Regions from separate parts of the Oceanobacillus phoenicis genome, predicted to be linked through region 3. Evidence: a T-box and tRNA genes for the amino acid it is inferred to sense, from the RefSeq annotation. Region 3 holds a T-box; the other regions hold tRNA genes.
The links. A T-box is a leader RNA that pairs with one kind of tRNA and senses whether it is charged. The one in region 3 lies ahead of ABC346_RS12035 (valine--tRNA ligase), so its partner is inferred to be a tRNA-Val.

Region 1 (6,316 bases), 1.8 Mb from region 3:
TCCCCACGCTTTCGCTCCTCAGCGTCAGTTACAGACCAGAGAGTCGCCTTCGCCACTGGTGTTCCTCCACATCTCTACGCATTTCACCGCTACACGTGGAATTCCACTCTCCTCTTCTGCACTCAAGTCCTCCAGTTTCCAATGCACGTTTACGGTTGAGCCGTAAGATTTCACATCAGACTTAAAGAACCGCCTGCGAGCGCTTTACGCCCAATAATTCCGGACAACGCTTGCCACCTACGTATTACCGCGGCTGCTGGCACGTAGTTAGCCGTGGCTTTCTGGTTAGGTACCGTCAAGGTGCCATCAGTTACTATGGCACTTGTTCTTCCCTAACAACAGAGTTTTACGATCCGAAAACCTTCATCACTCACGCGGCGTTGCTCCGTCAGACTTTCGTCCATTGCGGAAGATTCCCTACTGCTGCCTCCCGTAGGAGTCTGGGCCGTGTCTCAGTCCCAGTGTGGCCGATCACCCTCTCAGGTCGGCTACGCATCGTCGCCTTGGTAAGCCGTTACCTTACCAACTAGCTAATGCGCCGCAGGCCCATCTGTAAGTGACAGCAAAAGCCGCCTTTCAACTTCTCATCAGGAGATGAAAAGTGTTATCCGGTATTAGCTCGCGTTTCCACGAGTTATCCCAGTCTTACAGGCAGGTTGCCTACGTGTTACTCACCCGTCCGCCGCTCATTCCATTATCGTCACCTCCGAAAAGGATCAGATAACTTCCTGCGCTCGACTTGCATGTATTAGGCACGCCGCCAGCGTTCGTCCTGAGCCAAGATCAAACTCTCCATAAAAGTTGTGTTTCTTGTGCTTCAGAAGTCAACTTCTGACTTCATTTCTTTTTAAGAAAAACGAGGTGTTTTTCTTCTTTCGTACTGGTTGTTTTGTTCAGTTTTCAAAGAGCAATTTCAGTGTCGCTCTCAAAAAAGCGACTTTATAAATATATCATTTCTCCCAAATCTTGTCAACACTTTTTAAAAAGTTTTTTGATAGAAATGGTGGAGCCTAGCGGGATCGAACCGCTGACCTCCTGCGTGCAAGGCAGGCGCTCTCCCAGCTGAGCTAAGGCCCCTTATTTAAAAATCATGGTCGGGAAGACAGGATTCGAACCTGCGACCCCTTGGTCCCAAACCAAGTGCTCTACCAAGCTGAGCTACTTCCCGATGGCGCGCCTGAGAGGAGTCGAACCCCTAACCTCTTGATCCGTAGTCAAACGCTCTATCCAATTGAGCTACAGGCGCGAATGGTGCCGAGGACCGGAATCGAACCGGTACGGTAGTCACCTACCGCAGGATTTTAAGTCCTGTGCGTCTGCCAGTTCCGCCACCCCGGCAGGGTTGGAGCGGAAGACGGGATTCGAACCCGCGACCCCCACCTTGGCAAGGTGGTGTTCTACCACTGAACTACTTCCGCATTGGCATATTTTTAATGGTGCGGGTGGAGGGACTTGAACCCCCACGTCCGAAGACACTAGATCCTAAGTCTAGCGCGTCTGCCAATTCCGCCACACCCGCAAATGGTGAGCCATGAAGGATTCGAACCTTCGACCCTCTGATTAAAAGTCAGATGCTCTACCGACTGAGCTAATGGCTCGTACAACTTGAATATATTCACCATTCATTAATATTCTGTTTAAAAAAGTGGTGCCGGCCAGAGGACTTGAACCCCCAACCTACTGATTACAAGTCAGTTGCTCTACCAGTTGAGCTAGGCCGGCGTGGTGGAGGATGCAGGGCTCGAACCTGCGACCCCCTGCTTGTAAGGCAGGTGCTCTCCCAGCTGAGCTAATCCTCCGAACTGCCTGGCGGCGTCCTACTCTTGCAGGGGCAAAGCCCCAACTACCATCGGCGCTGAAGAGCTTAACTTCTGTGTTCGGCATGGGAACAGGTGTGGCCTCTTCGCTATCGCTACCAGACTTTCGTGTAATATGTAGTCCAAAAAAAATAAGGACAAGTTATATTATATGCATTTCTTAGACAAAATGCAACACTTTTTTAGGATTGTACCCTAAAAACTAAATAAGAGTAACGTGACATCATTCTATTCTAGCTCCAGTCTCTATCAACTAGCAGACTTCCTTCTCTTCCTTACGATAAGTCAATATCAAATCGTCTAACGACTCTTTGTATTTCCTTTATCTCATTCAGAGAACGTCCAGTCTGTACGTTGATGTACAGATCCTGTCGCTTTATATACTTAGATAAGTCCTCGATCAATTAGTATCCGTCAGCTGCACGTGTCACCACGCTTCCACCTCGGACCTATCAACCTCATCGTCTCTGAGGGATCTTACTCACTCGAAGTGATGGGAAGTTTCATCTTGAGGGGGGCTTCATGCTTAGATGCTTTCAGCACTTATCCTTTCCACACGTAGCTACCCAGCCATGCTCCTGGCGGAACAACTGGTACACCAGCGGTGTGTCCATCCCGGTCCTCTCGTACTAAGGACAGCTCCTCTCAAACTTCCAACGCCCACGACGGATAGGGACCGAACTGTCTCACGACGTTCTGAACCCAGCTCGCGTACCGCTTTAATGGGCGAACAGCCCAACCCTTGGGACCGACTACAGCCCCAGGATGCGATGAGCCGACATCGAGGTGCCAAACCTCCCCGTCGATGTGAACTCTTGGGGGAGATAAGCCTGTTATCCCCGGGGTAGCTTTTATCCGTTGAGCGATGGCCCTTCCATGCGGAACCACCGGATCACTAAGCCCGACTTTCGTCCCTGCTCGACTTGTAGGTCTCGCAGTCAAGCTCCCTTCTGCCTTTACACTCTACGAATGATTTCCAACCATTCTGAGGGAACCTTTGGGCGCCTCCGTTACTCTTTGGGAGGCGACCGCCCCAGTCAAACTGCCCGCCTGACACTGTCTCCGAACCGGATCACGGTCCTGGGTTAGAATGTTCATACAGCGAGGGTGGTATCCCACGGGTGCCTCCACGTAAGCTAGCGCTCACGTTTCAAAGGCTCCCACCTATCCTGTACAAGCTGCACAAACATTCAATATCAGGCTACAGTAAAGCTCCACGGGGTCTTTCCGTCCTGTCGCGGGTAATGCGCATCTTCACGCATAGTATAATTTCACCGGGTCTCTCGTTGAGACAGTGCCCAAGTCGTTGCACCTTTCGTGCGGGTCGGAACTTACCCGACAAGGAATTTCGCTACCTTAGGACCGTTATAGTTACGGCCGCCGTTTACTGGGGCTTCGGTTCAAAGCTTCGCTCCGAAGAGCTAACTCGTCCCCTTAACCTTCCAGCACCGGGCAGGTGTCAGCCCCTATACTTCGCCTTTCGGCTTCGCAGAGACCTGTGTTTTTGCTAAACAGTCGCTTGGGCCTATTCACTGCGGCTCCTCCTATGAAGGAGCACCCCTTCTCCCGAAGTTACGGGGTCATTTTGCCGAGTTCCTTAACGAGAGTTCTCCCGCTCACCTTAGGATTCTCTCCTCGCCTACCTGTGTCGGTTTGCGGTACGGGCACCTATGATCTAACTAGAGGCTTTTCTTGGCAGTGTGAAATCCGGAACTTCGGTACTCAATTTCCCTCCCCATCACAGCTTGAAATTGCCAGACGGATTTGCCTATCTGACTTTCTCACTGCTTGGGCGCACACGTCCATCGGTGCGCATTCCTTATCCTACTGCGTCCCCCCATCGCTCAAACAATCATGAGGTGGTACAGGAATATCTACCTGTTGTCCATCGCCTACGCCTGTCGGCCTCGGCTTAGGTCCCGACTAACCCTGAGAGGACGAGCCTTCCTCAGGAAACCTTAGGCATTCGGTGAAAGAGATTCTCACTCTTTTTTCGCTACTCATACCGGCATTCTCACTTCTAAGCGCTCCACCAGTCCTCACGGTCTGACTTCACAGCACTTAGAACGCTCTCCTACCATTGTTCGTAAGAACAATCCGCAGCTTCGGTGATACGTTTAGCCCCGGTACATTTTCGGCGCAGAGTCACTCGACCAGTGAGCTATTACGCACTCTTTAAATGGTGGCTGCTTCTAAGCCAACATCCTGGTTGTCTGGGCAACTCCACATCCTTTTCCACTTAACGTATACTTTGGGACCTTAGCTGGCGGTCTGGGCTGTTTCCCTTTCGACTATGAACCTTATCACCCATAGTCTGACTCCCAAGTTTAAGTAACTGGCATTCGGAGTTTGACTGAATTCGGTAACCCGGTAGGGGCCCCTAGTCCAATCAGTGCTCTACCTCCAGTACTCATCATCTTGAGGCTAGCCCTAAAGCTATTTCGGAGAGAACCAGCTATCTCCGTGTTCGATTGGCATTTCACCCCTACCCACACCTCATCCCCGCATTTTTCAACATACGTGGGTTCGGGCCTCCAGTCAGTGTTACCTGACCTTCACCCTGGACATGGGTAGATCACACGGTTTCGGGTCTACGACCACATACTATATTCGCCCTATTCAGACTCGCTTTCGCTGCGGCTCCGTGTCTTCCACTTAACCTTGCATGAGATCGTAACTCGCCGGTCCATTCTACAAAAGGTACGCCGTCACCCATTAACGGGCTTCGACTACTTGTAGGCACACGGTTTCAGGTTCTATTTCACTCCCCTTCCGGGGTGCTTTTCACCTTTCCCTCACGGTACTGGTTCACTATCGGTCACTAGGGAGTATTTAGCCTTGGGAGATGGTCCTCCCGGATTCCGACGGAATTCCACGTGTTCCGCCGTACTCAGGATACACTCCGGAGGAAATTCCTTTTCAATTACAGGGCTGTTACCTTCTTCGGCTGACCTTTCCAGATCGATTCATTTAAAGAATTTCTTTGTAACTCCAAAGGAGTGTCCTACAACCCCAGAAAGCAAGCTTTCTGGTTTGGGCTCTTTCCGTTTCGCTCGCCGCTACTCAGGAAATCGAGGTTTCTTTCTCTTCCTCCAGGTACTGAGATGTTTCAGTTCCCCGGGTCTGCTCCCTATACCCTATGTATTGAGGTATAGGTACTGCTCCATTACGAACAGTGGGTTTCCCCATTCGGAAATCCCCGGATCAAAGTTTACTTACAACTCCCCGAGGCATATCGGTGTTAGTCCCGTCCTTCTTCAGCTCCTAGTGCCAAGGCATCCACCGTGCGCCCTTATTCACTTAACTAAGTTATTTCAGTAAATAAGCGTGCTAATTTAATAGCCTTGTTTCAAAAAAACATTAAATAGATTCAGCTTCTAATTTAATAGTTGCTTCATCTTTTTGTTTGATGTCGTTGTTACTCTTATTTAGTTTTCAAGGTACAAACTTCCACACGGATGTGGTGGCTTCTGTGTTGTCACATGGACGTGACGTTCTTAACAGAAGTTCATTATTTCGAGAGATTGCTCTCTCAAAACTGAACCAAACAACCAAGTACGATTCCGTAATAATCCTTAGAAAGGAGGTGATCCAGCCGCACCTTCCGATACGGCTACCTTGTTACGACTTCACCCCAATCATTAGTCCCACCTTCGGCGGCTGGCTCCAAAAGGTTACCTCACCGACTTCGGGTGTTACCAACTCTCGTGGTGTGACGGGCGGTGTGTACAAGGCCCGGGAACGTATTCACCGCGGCATGCTGATCCGCGATTACTAGCGATTCCGGCTTCATGTAGGCGAGTTGCAGCCTACAATCCGAACTGAGAATGGTTTTGTGGGATTTGCTTGACCTCACGGGTTCGCTTCCCTTTGTTCCATCCATTGTAGCACGTGTGTAGCCCAGGTCATAAGGGGCATGATGATTTGACGTCATCCCCACCTTCCTCCGGTTTGTCACCGGCAGTCACCTTAGAGTGCCCAACTAAATGCTGGCAACTAAGATCAAGGGTTGCGCTCGTTGCGGGACTTAACCCAACATCTCACGACACGAGCTGACGACAACCATGCACCACCTGTCACTCTGTCCCCGAAGGGAAAACTCTATCTCTAGAGTGTTCAGAGGATGTCAAGACCTGGTAAGGTTCTTCGCGTTGCTTCGAATTAAACCACATGCTCCACCGCTTGTGCGGGCCCCCGTCAATTCTTTTGAGTTTCAGCCTTGCGGCCGTACTCCCCAGGCGGAGTGCTTAATGCGTTAACTTCAGCACTAAGGGGCGGAAACCCCCTAACACCTAGCACTCATCGTTTACGGCGTGGACTACCAGGGTATCTAATCCTGTTCGCTCCCCACGCTTTCGCTCCTCAGCGTCAGTTACAGACCAGAGAGTCGCCTTCGCCACTGGTGTTCCTCCACATCTCTACGCATTTCACCGCTACACGTGGAATTCCACTCTCCTCTTCTGCACTCAAGTCCTCCAGTTTCCAATGCACGTTTACGG
Region 2 (6,316 bases), 2.0 Mb from region 3:
CTTTAACAGACGAGCTACAGATTCAACAGAGGTGCGGGTATCACCAATTCGGCCTGAGTCAGCTACAATAAAGTGTAAATCTTCACCAAGTTCGATATAATCGACAGGGTTATTTTTTTCAAACCATACCGGTAAATCTGATGTTATTGTAAGCGTATCAAGCCCACTTGGATCACCATGAGCATAGGTTTCTGCTACATTCGCTAAACGCAGTAGCTCTTCTGTTGTATATGTTCGATCGGCATAGTCAAATAAAGAGCGTATAACAGAAATCGCTACTGAAGCACTCGAACCAAGACCTTTACCTGGTGGAATTGAGGAATTAATACGAATAAGTAAGTCCTCATTAGGAATTTCAAGATAAGCTAGTGTCTCATCAACACAATTAGCAATACCCTGAAGATAATCAGGTGCATGTCGTAATGGTCCATGATAAAAAGAACTGTCCACTTTTACCGTACCCGGGACATACTCAATAACGGTTTCTACACCTATTAAAGGAAATGGAATAGCAATCGCTGGTTGTCCGTGTACAACTGCGTGCTCTCCGATTAAAATAAGTTTACTATGAGCTACACCAATAGCTGTTTTCTCTGAGGCTGTTACTTTTTCTAAACTCATTGTTTATACTGTTCCACCAATTCTTTAGCTTTTCCGACACGGATTTCTTTTTGTTCAATTAATTTATTCGCTATCACATCAATCATCTCCCCTGAAGCCCCTCCAGCAATTGCAACAGAACGCGAATGAAGAGCCATATGGCCTTTTTGAATTCCATCAGTTGCTAAAGCTTTCAAAGCACCGAGATTCTGTGCTAAACCGACTGCAACAATTACTTGTGCTAGTTCAGCCGCAGATTTTATATTCATTATTGAAAGAGAAAGTTCTGCTAAAGGATGTACCCTTGTAGCTCCACCAACAATTCCAACAGACATTGGTAACTCAATTTCACCAACCAAATTACCTTCGTTATCTTTAGACCATGTGGTCATCGAACCATATTGGCCATCTTTTGCTGCATATGCATGAGCGCCAGCTTCAACAGCACGCCAATCATTTCCTGTAGCTATGACAATTGGGTCAATGCCATTCATGATACCCTTGTTATGCGTAACAGCACGATATGGATCAGAAGCAGCAAATTCATAGGCATGTATAACACCGTCTCTGACTTCCTCACCAGTGAAATCACCTGTTGCTAAAAGATAAGGCGGAATCACACATTTTGCATTTGCTAGGCTTCGGTCAGCGTAGTTCGACAAAATTCGAAGGTAAACCTTGCCATTAGTTATTTCTTCAACAATAGGAGCAATAGCTTCTACCATAGTGTTAATCATATTTGCTCCCATCGCATCACAAGTATCTACATATATATGCATGATAAGCATCTGCGAGTATGTTGAATCTTCATGATCATTCAGAATACGCACATCGAGGTCTCTCGTACCCCCGCCTCTTTTTACAATACTTGGATAAGCATCATCAGCAGCTCGCATCAACGTATCTTTTTGGTTAAGAACCGCTTCTTTTGCTTCATTGAAGTTAGAACACCCTACAACTTGAATTTGTCCTATCATTAATCTTTCCCGAGACTCGGCTTCAAATCCACCTGCACTTCTAACAATTTTTGCTATGTGGCTTGCAGATGCTACAACTGAAGCTTCTTCAATTGCCATCGGTACTACGTATTCCTTCCCGTTAATCACGAAATTCAATCCCATCGCTAAAGGAAGCTCATAGGTACCTACTACATTTTCTATCATATTATTGGCTGTATCTAAAGATAATGGGTGATTACTCGTGAGACTACTCATCTGCTCATCCGTCAGTTCATGATTATTTTTCAATAATTCGCGTCGTTGTTCTACTGACATATTATAAAAACCTGGAATTCTAGAAGATTTCATTCCTCGCTCATCCTTTAATCTATTGAAATTCATCGAACTAAAAAATTTAATATATCGTTCCCAAATTAAACTATGTAAATTATAACATGAAATATAATGACTTTTCATTTAGAAGTTCCGATATGTGTTAAGTAATGAACTTTCAATTATTTCCTTATCTTCTGTAAAGTTATTTTCATTGTTTTCTCTGTATATAAAAACAAACAGGTCCGACTAATCGTTCCTGTTTGTTCCATGTTATGAGCCATGAAGGATTCGAACCTTCGACCCTCTGATTAAAAGTCAGATGCTCTACCGACTGAGCTAATGGCTCGTATAATATAAAATGAGATATTTCATTAATATAGTTTATAAAAAAGGCATAAAAAAAAGACCTTAATTAAAGTATGGCTGGGCCACCAGGATTCGAACCTGGGGTACACGGGATCAAAACCCGATGCCTTACCGCTTGGCTATGGCCCAACAACAAAAATGGTGGAGGGGGGCAGATTCGAACTGCCGAACCCGAGGGAGCGGATTTACAGTCCGCCGCGTTTAGCCACTTCGCTACCCCTCCGTAGATATTGTTAACCATAAAATAAAGATTATACAATTAAAATTCAAGTGGTGCCGGCCAGAGGACTTGAACCCCCAACCTACTGATTACAAGTCAGTTGCTCTACCAGTTGAGCTAGGCCGGCATTATTAAGATTATAGTATTCAATTATTTTCACGTTTCATGAGCCAACCAAATGAAATAGTATCAAACTTCAATTTATGTTGCAAGAATATATTTCTACATCATATAAAACTTGATGGTGGAGGATGCAGGGCTCGAACCTGCGACCCCCTGCTTGTAAGGCAGGTGCTCTCCCAGCTGAGCTAATCCTCCATAATATTGGTGACCCGTACGGGATTCGAACCCGTGTTACCGCCGTGAAAGGGCGGTGTCTTAACCGCTTGACCAACGGGCCATGATGCTTTTCGACAGCTTTTTGATAGCATGTCTCGCAAACTGACGAATTTTATTATATCGAGTATAACCCAGTTTGTAAAGAGTAAATTGGAAAATTTTTTGGATTTTTTTATTTCACTTAAAAACCGTCTCATTGCTGGAATAATCGCACTTTTCAGCTTCCTTATCCACCTATAAAACAACACTTTTATGTTTTGGTTTCATTACCAGGTACTAATAAGTTATAATAAGTAAATAATGAATCATTTGGAGGTAAACTATGACGAAACTATTAGAAGGTAAAAATATTGTAGTTATGGGGGTTGCGAATGAACGAAGCATCGCCTGGGGAATTACCAAGTCACTGCACAATGCAGGAGCTAATCTAATATTTACAAATAGACAAGAACGTTCTTATCAAAAATTGGTGAAACTACTAGACAAGCATGAAATGAAAGCAACTGCCATTATCTCTTGTGATGTTGCTTCTGATGAAAGTATTCAACAAGCATTTAATGAAGTTGGTGAAAAAGTAGGAGTCATTCATGGCGTAGTTCATTCTGTTGCCTTTGCAAATCGTGATGAATTACAAGGGGAATATGCAAATACATCAAGGGATGGCTTTTTACTCGCTCAAGAAATTAGTGCCTACTCCTTAGTAGCAGTCACGAAGGCAGCTAAAGAATTTATGACTGAAGGTGGTGGAATCGTTACACAAACCTATCTAGGCTCCGAACGCGTTATTCCTGGTTATAATGTGATGGGGGTTGCAAAAGCTTCCCTAGAAGCAAGTGTTCGCTACCTTGCCGAAGACATGGGTAAATACGGTATCCGTGTAAATGCTGTCTCTGCAGGACCGATCCGTACCCTTTCCGCAAAAGGTGTTTCTAACTTTAATGAGAAAGCTAATGTTATTGTAGAGAAAGCTCCATTACGCCGAAATGTTGATCAAGATGAAGTTGGCGATGCAACCTTATTCCTAATTAGTGAAATGGCTCGTGGTATAACTGGAGAAGTCTTACATGTTGATTCTGGCTTCCATATTATTGGTGGATAAAATATAAAAGATTAATAATACCTTCTCATTTTTTGGGAAGGTTTTTTTATGCTTATGTTTATTATCATACACATCGGGAACATTTAATTATGTACAACAATTCAAGACAAAGGAGCTTGATAATATATGTTTAACAATGTAAAACACTTTATTAATGGTGAATGGGTAGAATCCACAGGCAATGAAACAATTGATGTTATAAATCCAGCAACAGAAGAAAAAATGGGTACGATTAGTGCAGGTACAGAAGAAGATTTAGATAAAGCTGTACAAGCTGCTAAAAAAGCATTTCCTTCCTTTTCAAACACTGCAAAGGAAGAAAGAGTCCAATTATTAGAACGTATAGCAGATGAATATGAAAAAAGAAAAGATGAATTTATCAACGTAATTACCCAGGAATTAGGTTCTCCAGTTACTTTTACGGAGCAAACACAATATGAAATGGGTCTTCGTCACTTTAGAGAAACAGCAAAAATATTACGTGACTTTGAGTTCACCGAACAACGTGAAGGATCATTTATTCAGAAAGATGCAATAGGTGTAGCAGGGTTAATTACACCATGGAATTTCCCTACAAATCAATTATCAACAAAACTAGCTAGTGCGATTGCTGCTGGTAGTACAGTAATATTAAAACCAGCATCGCAGACTCCATTTGCTGCAATGCTAGTCGCAGAAGTATTTGAAGCAGCAGGTGTTCCTAAAGGTGTATTTAACCTTGTAAATGGTTCTGGTGGTAAAATCGGTAATGCAATTAGCTCACATCCAGATATTGATTTCGTATCGTTTACTGGTTCGGGCGGAGTCGGAACAAAAATCATGGAAAATGCAGCTCAAGATATTACGAAAGTATCTCTTGAATTAGGTGGTAAATCTCCAATTATTATTTTAGATGATGCAGATGTGAAATATGCTGCCAAAAATGCAATTACAAATATCGCTGCTAACACAGGGCAAGTATGTACTGCAGGAACAAGAGCACTTGTACCAGCTTCCATGCATGATGAGTTCATTGAGGCAGTAAAAGAATTATTACCTGAATTTCCTGTTGGTGACCCGCAAGATAAAAACACCTTTACCGGTCCACAAGTTTCCGAAGAACAGTGGAAAACGGTTCAAGATTATATTCAACAAGGAATCGATAGTGGAGCAACCTTGGTAGCAGGCGGCACTGGTAAACCAGATGGTTTAGAAACAGGATACTATTCTAAACTAACTGTCTTTACGAATGTAAATCGTGATGATACGATCGCTCAAGAAGAAATCTTCGGTCCAGTCCTATCCGTCATTACGTACAATGATTTAGATGAAGCAATTGATATAGCAAATGATACCATCTATGGATTAGCAGGATATGTCGTTGGTGAAAATCCAGAGACATTAACAAAAGCTGCTAAAGGCATAAGAGCTGGTCGAATTACAGTTAATGATGGTAAAGCAGACTTCTCCGCTCCATTTGGTGGATTTGGTCAATCTGGTATTGGCCGCGAATGGGGTGACTACGGGATTGAGGAATTCCTAGAACCAAAAACAATTCTTGGCTTACCTAAATAATATTACGGCAAAAAGGCCCTTGCGCCGCTTGTTGCTGATTCAATTATTTAGTTATTCAGAGCATGCCAATTTTATAAATTGCTATGTTATTAGAGAACCGGTAGATGATTACTACCGGTTTTTTATTTTGCTTTTTTAATAAACTTCTAAAATATAAAAGTAGACCTTGACATATAATCCAAATAGGTGTAAATTTTAAATCGTAACAATTACGATTCGTAATCATTACGTACGTTTTATAATAATGACTACTTTTATACTGATTTGGAATATTAACTTATAATATCTTATTAGAAATTTGGAGGTAACATAGTGAAACGTCTTCTATTTTTATTATTAACAACTCTCATTCTTTTATCTGCATGCCAAAATGAAGATGCTACTAACGGGGATGATGAAAATTCATTAACAATATCCACAACTATCTTCGCCTTAGAAGATTTCATCTCAAAAATTGGCGGTGATTATGTAGATGTAGAAAGTATCTATCCCCCGAACGCAGATGCTCATACATACGAACCTAGCTCTAGAGAAATGGTCGAACTAGCTAAAAATGATGCATTTCTGTACTCCGGTGTTGGTATGGAACCATTTGCTGAAAAAGCAGAGGAAATTTTAGCCGATGAAGATGTAGCAGTCGTTCCTTTAGGGGAAGGTGTGCACTTACGAGGTGAACATAACCACAATCACGGAGATGAAGAAGCATCTCACGAACATGAAAGTGATGACCATGACCATGACCACAATGAAAATTCAGCTTCCATCCACATCGACGGTGTAAATGATCACTATCATTCAGGTGATACCGTTGAATTAGAAGCACATTTAGATGAAGATACAGATGTTGACAACTGGAAGTGGTAT
Region 3 (6,316 bases):
GGCGCACTCGCTACGTTGCTTACGAGCGCTTGCGCCTTTGTTTTTGTTATCTTACTATTTTAGTTCAGATAAACGTGTCTTGACTTTTGCTTGTTTATCTAAATAATCTTTTTCTTTTCGTTTTTCCTCTTCCACCACTGATTCTGGTGCTTTACTTACAAAACCTTGATTAGATAGTTTTTTCTGTACTCGTTCCACTTCTTTCGTCCATTTTGTAAGTTCATTTTCTAATCGTTTAATTTCTTTTTCAAAATCAATTAAACCTTCAAGCGGAAGGAATATTTCGGCTCCTGTTACTACAGAAGTCATTGCTTTTCCAGGTGCTTCTATATCTGTTGAGATAGACAATTCACTCGGATTACAAAAACGCTCTAAATAATCTCGATTTTTCTCCAATTCCGTAGTTAGCTGTTGATTTTCTGTTTTTATAAGCATTTTAATTTGCTTCGACATTGGAGTATCTACTTCTGCACGACTATTTCGTACCGAACGAATAATGGATACTAAGCGTTGCATCTCTTGTATCGCTTGATTGTCCTCAAATTCAGAATTAACCTCTGGCCAGTTACTAACTGTAATCGATGGTCCTTCATGAGGCAACTGTTGCCAGATCTCTTCTGTAATAAATGGCATAAACGGATGTAACATTCGCATCGTTTGATCAAGCACATGAGCAAGAACAGAACGAGTTGTCTTTTTCTTGTCTTCATCTTCTCCATATAGTGATAATTTTGCCATCTCAATATACCAATCACAAAATTCATCCCAGATAAAGTTGTATAGATGTCTACCAGCTTCACCAAATTCATACTTATTTGAGTTTCGTGTCACTTGTTCAATGGTTTCATTTAATCTCGCTAGAATCCAACGATCTGGAAGAGATAGATTTCCTGTTAAATCAATATCTTCATAAGTGAATCCTTCCAAATTCATGATAGAAAAACGAGATGCATTCCATACTTTATTAGCAAAATTCCACGTTGATTCTACCTTTTCCCAATGGAATCGCAAATCTTGACCTGGTGTTGACCCTGTCATTAAGAAATAGCGTAACGAATCTGCTCCATATTTCTCAATAACATCCATTGGATCTACTCCATTTCCAAGTGACTTACTCATTTTTCTTCCATCAGCATCACGAATAAGTCCATGTAATAACGTATCCTCAAATGGTTTTTCATCCATAAATTCTTTGGATTGGAAAATCATTCTCGATACCCAGAAGAAAATAATGTCATAACCTGTTACTAATACATTCGTTGGGAAATAACGTTTTAAATCTTCGGATTCTTCATCCGGCCATCCCAATGTAGAAAATGGCCATAACGCAGATGAGAACCATGTATCTAATACATCTTCATCCTGCTCCCAATTTTCAATATCAGTTGGTGCTTCCTTACCAACATATATCTCATTCGTTTCTTTATGATACCAAGCTGGAATTCGATGTCCCCACCATAATTGACGAGAAATACACCAATCGCGAATATTATCCATCCAATTAAAATAAGTTTGTTCAAATCGTTCAGGGACAAAATTTACTCTTTGGTCCGCATCTGCTTGCATATCGAGTGCTGATTTTGCCAAAGGATCCATTTTAACAAACCACTGTGTTGAAAGATATGGTTCCACAACGGCTCCACTACGTTCAGAATGGCCAACCTGATGAGATCGTTCTTCAATATCGAACAATACTCCTTGTTCCTGAAGATCTTTTACGATTTGTTTACGACAATCAAAACGGTCTAACCCTTGATATTCTAAAGCATTTTCATTCATAGACCCATCTTCATTCATCACTAGGATGCGTTCTAATTGATGTCGATTACCTATTTCAAAATCATTTGGATCATGTGCTGGTGTTATTTTTACTGCTCCAGAACCAAGTTCCATATCAACATAATCGTCTGCTACAATTTCAATTTCTCTCCCAACGATAGGTAATATAACTGTTCTACCGATTAGATGCTGGTACCGCTCATCTTTCGGATGAACAGCAACTGCTGTATCTCCCAGCATCGTTTCTGGACGTGTTGTAGCTATTTCAATAGTTTCATTACTACCTTTAATCGGATAGCGCATATGATAAAATTTACCTTGAACTTCTTCGTATATTACTTCAATATCAGATAGAGCTGTCTTGGTGGACGGATCCCAGTTAATTATATATTCACCACGATAAATGAGCCCTTTCTCATATAACTTAACAAATACTTCTCGAACTGCATCAGACAATCCCTCGTCCAATGTAAACCGTTCTCTTGAGTAATCTAGACCTAGCCCAAGTTTTTCCCATTGTGAACGAATAAAGCTAGCATATTCTTCTTTCCATTCCCATGCTTTTTCTAAAAATTTCTCACGACCTAATTCATAGCGATTTGTGCCTGATTCTTTTAATCTTGCCTCCACCTTTGCTTGAGTCGCAATACCAGCATGATCCATTCCTGGGAGCCATAAAACATCATAGCCTTGCATACGTTTCATCCTTGTAATAGTATCTTGCATCGCCGTATCCCATGCATGCCCTAAATGTAATCGTCCAGTTACATTTGGAGGTGGAATAACAATAGAAAATGGTTCCTTATCGGGATCTCCTGTTGCTTCAAAAAACTTTCCATCCAACCAAAATTGATATCGACCATCTTCCACTTCTTTTGGATTATACTTTGGAGAAAGTGATTGCTTTTTACCCTTGTCCTGTTTCATTTATAAACCTCCTTTTAATAAAGCAAAAAACCCTTTTCATCCTTATAAAAGGACGAAAAGGGTATAGTTTCCGTGGTACCACCTTTGTTTGCAAGCAATGACTTGCACACTCTTGTTCGGATAACGGCTTAATCGCCGGTCTCCCCTACTTTTTCTTTCAGAGAAACTGCATCAAGGACGACTTCAAGAACAACGTACTTAGGAAATTTCCAGCTCAAGATTTCCCTCTCTAAAAGTGTGTATTCTTTACTACTCCCTATCTTCGCATTTATTTTGCTTATTCGTATTATTATTTTATCTGGAACTTCCTATAGCGTCAACTGTTATTTATTATAGGCACGAAACAAGCTTATTTATACATAATATACTTTAGAATAAAAAAGGTGTGCACATTCACTAAAATTCAGGAGGTTATTTAATTATGGCAAGGTTTTATCGTTTTCGACTTCCACCTTGGGCACGAAAGTGTATTATTATTATAGAAGTATCGGTAACACCCATTATGGTATTTCAACTTGTTCGAACATTACTGATTCCAACTACGTTTGATATACTTTTAACTGGTGTATTAATTGGATTAGTAATTGCCTTCTATCTTGAATGGATTTAATTTGTATCAACATTTATCGTTTCGTACTCTTCTTGTATAAAATCGACCCATTTCATTCCAAATTGTAACCGTCTAAATTGATGTTGAAGTTCTCTCGTTTGTTCAAACATAGATTTTTTTGTTCTTTGCTCAGTAAAATTTTGAACAACACTTATATAAAAAGCAGGATTTAATAAATTTATAGTTAATAAATGCATCTCTTTTACGGTTAGGTGATTTGTTTTACGATATAACTTAAAAGCTTGCTGAATCTCTTCAATTGGTTGGTCATATTGACCAGTAAGATGTTGAAAATAGTTAGCAATATCAGTAGAAGGATGGTCAAAACTGGCCTCTTCCCAATTCAACAAATATCCACCTCTACAATGTGATGGTTCTACTTTTCCATGGCATAAACTCTTTGACCAGGAAATACTCTCTTCTTCCTGATCGAATATAGCATTCATTTTATTTTGAAGTAATTCTGAAGCGTGTACGACACCTTTATACTGAGAACATGCAATTAATTCAAAAGGTGACATGTACCTTCTGCTTTCAAAATGAACGATATTTTCTTTTAGACCGTCCGGCACCTCTCTACAAAACGATTGGAATCCTTCAAAGTCCTTTTTCATTGTGTCGATTTGAATCCGTTCAGTTTGCTTTGTTTTTTTGTGAATAAGAGCCAATGTCTGCATCGTACTCTCGATTTGATAATTAATATCCTTGTTTCTTGGAATATCAACCCATGGAGTTAAATAATAATAGAAATGTTCATGTCTCTGATAAAGTGATCCATCTTTTGTTACATATACAGGTAGGATTTCAGAGATATTCTTTTCGCTAGCAACATGATAAATACTGACCCATGATTCAATTGTATCTTCATTTAGAAAGCTGCGTTTTAAAGCATAATCACGCATTCCATCATATACTCGAAAAAGTCGATTCGTAACTTTTTCAATTTCTAGAGGATAAATGCTGTAATGTTCAAGTACTTCTTTTAATATCTCCACCTGTTATCACCCCTTAAGAAACACAAAATTAATTAACTATCCTCATTCACTAATTATGTATACCTACGCAAAGCTTGTTTGCGCAGGACCTCCTTATTTTGGAGGGATATACAGTAATTGACCTTGATTTACTTCAAAGTCTGACTCTAATTGATTATGTTTGATTAATTGTAATGGACTAATAGAAAACCTTTGTGCAATGGTTTCTATAGTATCATCCTGTTGAACAATACATAGGCGCATTTTTGTATACTGTTCTTCTTCTGCATTACGGAAAATATCAGACAAATAAGTTGCATCTTCCGGATTATCTTCATTATCGAGAATATCAAGATCTTCCTGTTCCTGATCATTAACTTCGTAATCAGTTTCTTCTACAAATTCTTCTTCATAATCATCATCTTCTGGGGACGCTTCTGCTTCCGAAATACTTTGAAAGTACTCTGATAACGGTTGAGACTTCACCTTCCAACGATCAGGGTCATCATTTGAATCTTCATCTTTATTTTCCTCTGTTCTCTCAAGTTTTACTGCGTCCTCTTCTTGTATTGGATGTTCTATTTCAAAAGAAAAAGAATCTTCTTCTTCTGAATTTTCCCTGGCTGATTCTGGCTCTAGATTATTATCCTGTTGTATACCTTCAATATCTATAGAAGCATATACTTTTAATTGATCCTCTTCCAATAATTCATAGTCAAAAGACTCAATTTGAACAGTCACATCATCAAGATTAGCTACTCGATATGGCGGAACAGAAATTTCTACTGGAAATGTGTGAGAAAATAGATATAATCCATTTATTTCCTCAATTTTTTCTACGTAGCGTTTGGATTGAATTTGATCAAAATCCAATGTTTCTTCTTCTATTTCTGTATAAGGAACCTTTTGATATTCACCTTGCAGTTCAATCACACCACGAATTAAAATATAGTCTTCATACGCATGAATAGATATCTCCGGTTCCAACGATATTCCTCTGATTTCCTCCACTTCCTGTCCTTTTTCAAAGAACAAGGATTCTTCTAATTCAAACGTAAAAGCATTGGAATCAGTCGACAAGTCTTATTCCTCCCTTCACATAGCTTCCTATGCCACTTTTTCTTTATCATTTATATGTGCTTACCAACAAGGATATGCAAAAAAGCAATGTAAAATGAAGCTCTCACCTCATCAAACATTGCTTTATAATGAACTTTTATTTTTCTATCTGTTCAAAAGCTTTATAAATAGCTTCAACAGTTTTTTCTATATCTTCATCAGTATGAGCAGTCGATAGGAACAATCCTTCAAATTGAGAAGGTGGTAAGAAAATGCCTTCATTAACCATCGCACGATAATACTGTGCAAAGTAATCAAGATTAGAGGTTTGTGCTGTCTCAAAGTTAATTACTTCTTCATTTGTGAAAAATACACCAACCATTGAACCTGCTCGATTAATGTGGAGTGGTATATCAAACTTCTCTGCAGCTTCCTTAAAGCCCTGCACTAACTTATCTACTTTATTATTGATATCTTTATAAGATTCCTCGGATAAAGCAGATAAAGTCTCATATCCTGCTGTCATGGCTAATGGATTACCAGATAGTGTACCAGCTTGGTAAATCGGACCGGTAGGAGCAATCTGTTCCATAATTTCGCGCTTACCACCATAAGCACCAACCGGTAATCCACCACCGATTACTTTTCCTAGGCATGTTAAATCAGGAGTTACATCATAATGACCTTGTGCACAATGATAACCGACTCTAAATCCAGTCATTACTTCATCAAATATTAATAAGGAACCATTTTCTTCCGTAATATGTCGAACATATTGTAAGAAACCATCTTTCGGTGGAACTACTCCCATATTTCCACATACCGGCTCCATAATTACTGCTGCAATGCGATCTCCATATTGTTCAAAAGCTAGTTTTAAGCTATCCATATCATTGTAAGGTACAGTAATGGTATTCTTTGCAATATTTTCAGGTACTCCAGGACTATCAGGTAATCCAAGTGTTGC

Region 1: it encodes a tRNA-Val, which carries the amino acid that the T-box ahead of ABC346_RS12035 (valine--tRNA ligase) is inferred to sense. The anticodon was not compared.
Region 2: it encodes a tRNA-Val, which carries the amino acid that the T-box ahead of ABC346_RS12035 (valine--tRNA ligase) is inferred to sense. The anticodon was not compared.

What each region holds. Positions count from the first base shown of each region.
Region 1 covers NZ_JBDFME010000001.1:620,080-626,395, forward strand. Annotated here, with positions in the region: rRNA gene ABC346_RS03445 (16S ribosomal RNA) at 1-799, opposite strand, end outside; tRNA gene ABC346_RS03450 (tRNA-Ala) at 1,002-1,077, opposite strand; tRNA gene ABC346_RS03455 (tRNA-Pro) at 1,092-1,168, opposite strand; tRNA gene ABC346_RS03460 (tRNA-Arg) at 1,170-1,246, opposite strand; tRNA gene ABC346_RS03465 (tRNA-Leu) at 1,250-1,338, opposite strand; tRNA gene ABC346_RS03470 (tRNA-Gly) at 1,344-1,418, opposite strand; tRNA gene ABC346_RS03475 (tRNA-Leu) at 1,435-1,519, opposite strand; tRNA gene ABC346_RS03480 (tRNA-Lys) at 1,523-1,598, opposite strand; tRNA gene ABC346_RS03485 (tRNA-Thr) at 1,647-1,722, opposite strand; tRNA gene ABC346_RS03490 (tRNA-Val) at 1,724-1,799, opposite strand; rRNA gene rrf (5S ribosomal RNA) at 1,805-1,920, opposite strand; rRNA gene ABC346_RS03500 (23S ribosomal RNA) at 2,202-5,123, opposite strand; rRNA gene ABC346_RS03505 (16S ribosomal RNA) at 5,397-6,316, opposite strand, start outside.
Region 2 covers NZ_JBDFME010000001.1:474,488-480,803, forward strand. Annotated here, with positions in the region: gene mvk (mevalonate kinase) at 1-621, opposite strand, end outside; gene ABC346_RS02545 (hydroxymethylglutaryl-CoA reductase, degradative) at 618-1,907, opposite strand; tRNA gene ABC346_RS02550 (tRNA-Lys) at 2,148-2,220, opposite strand; tRNA gene ABC346_RS02555 (tRNA-Gln) at 2,295-2,369, opposite strand; tRNA gene ABC346_RS02560 (tRNA-Tyr) at 2,380-2,463, opposite strand; tRNA gene ABC346_RS02565 (tRNA-Thr) at 2,512-2,587, opposite strand; tRNA gene ABC346_RS02570 (tRNA-Val) at 2,703-2,778, opposite strand; tRNA gene ABC346_RS02575 (tRNA-Glu) at 2,786-2,860, opposite strand; gene fabI (enoyl-ACP reductase FabI) at 3,122-3,898, shown strand; gene ABC346_RS02585 (aldehyde dehydrogenase family protein) at 4,025-5,452, shown strand; gene ABC346_RS02590 (metal ABC transporter solute-binding protein, Zn/Mn family) at 5,765-6,316, shown strand, end outside.
Region 3 covers NZ_JBDFME010000001.1:2,431,773-2,438,088, reverse strand. Annotated here, with positions in the region: gene ABC346_RS12035 (valine--tRNA ligase) at 55-2,706, opposite strand; T-box leader at 2,752-2,978, opposite strand; gene ABC346_RS12030 (hypothetical protein) at 3,128-3,316, shown strand; gene ysxE (spore coat protein YsxE) at 3,313-4,311, opposite strand; gene spoVID (stage VI sporulation protein D) at 4,405-5,370, opposite strand; gene hemL (glutamate-1-semialdehyde 2,1-aminomutase) at 5,507-6,316, opposite strand, start outside.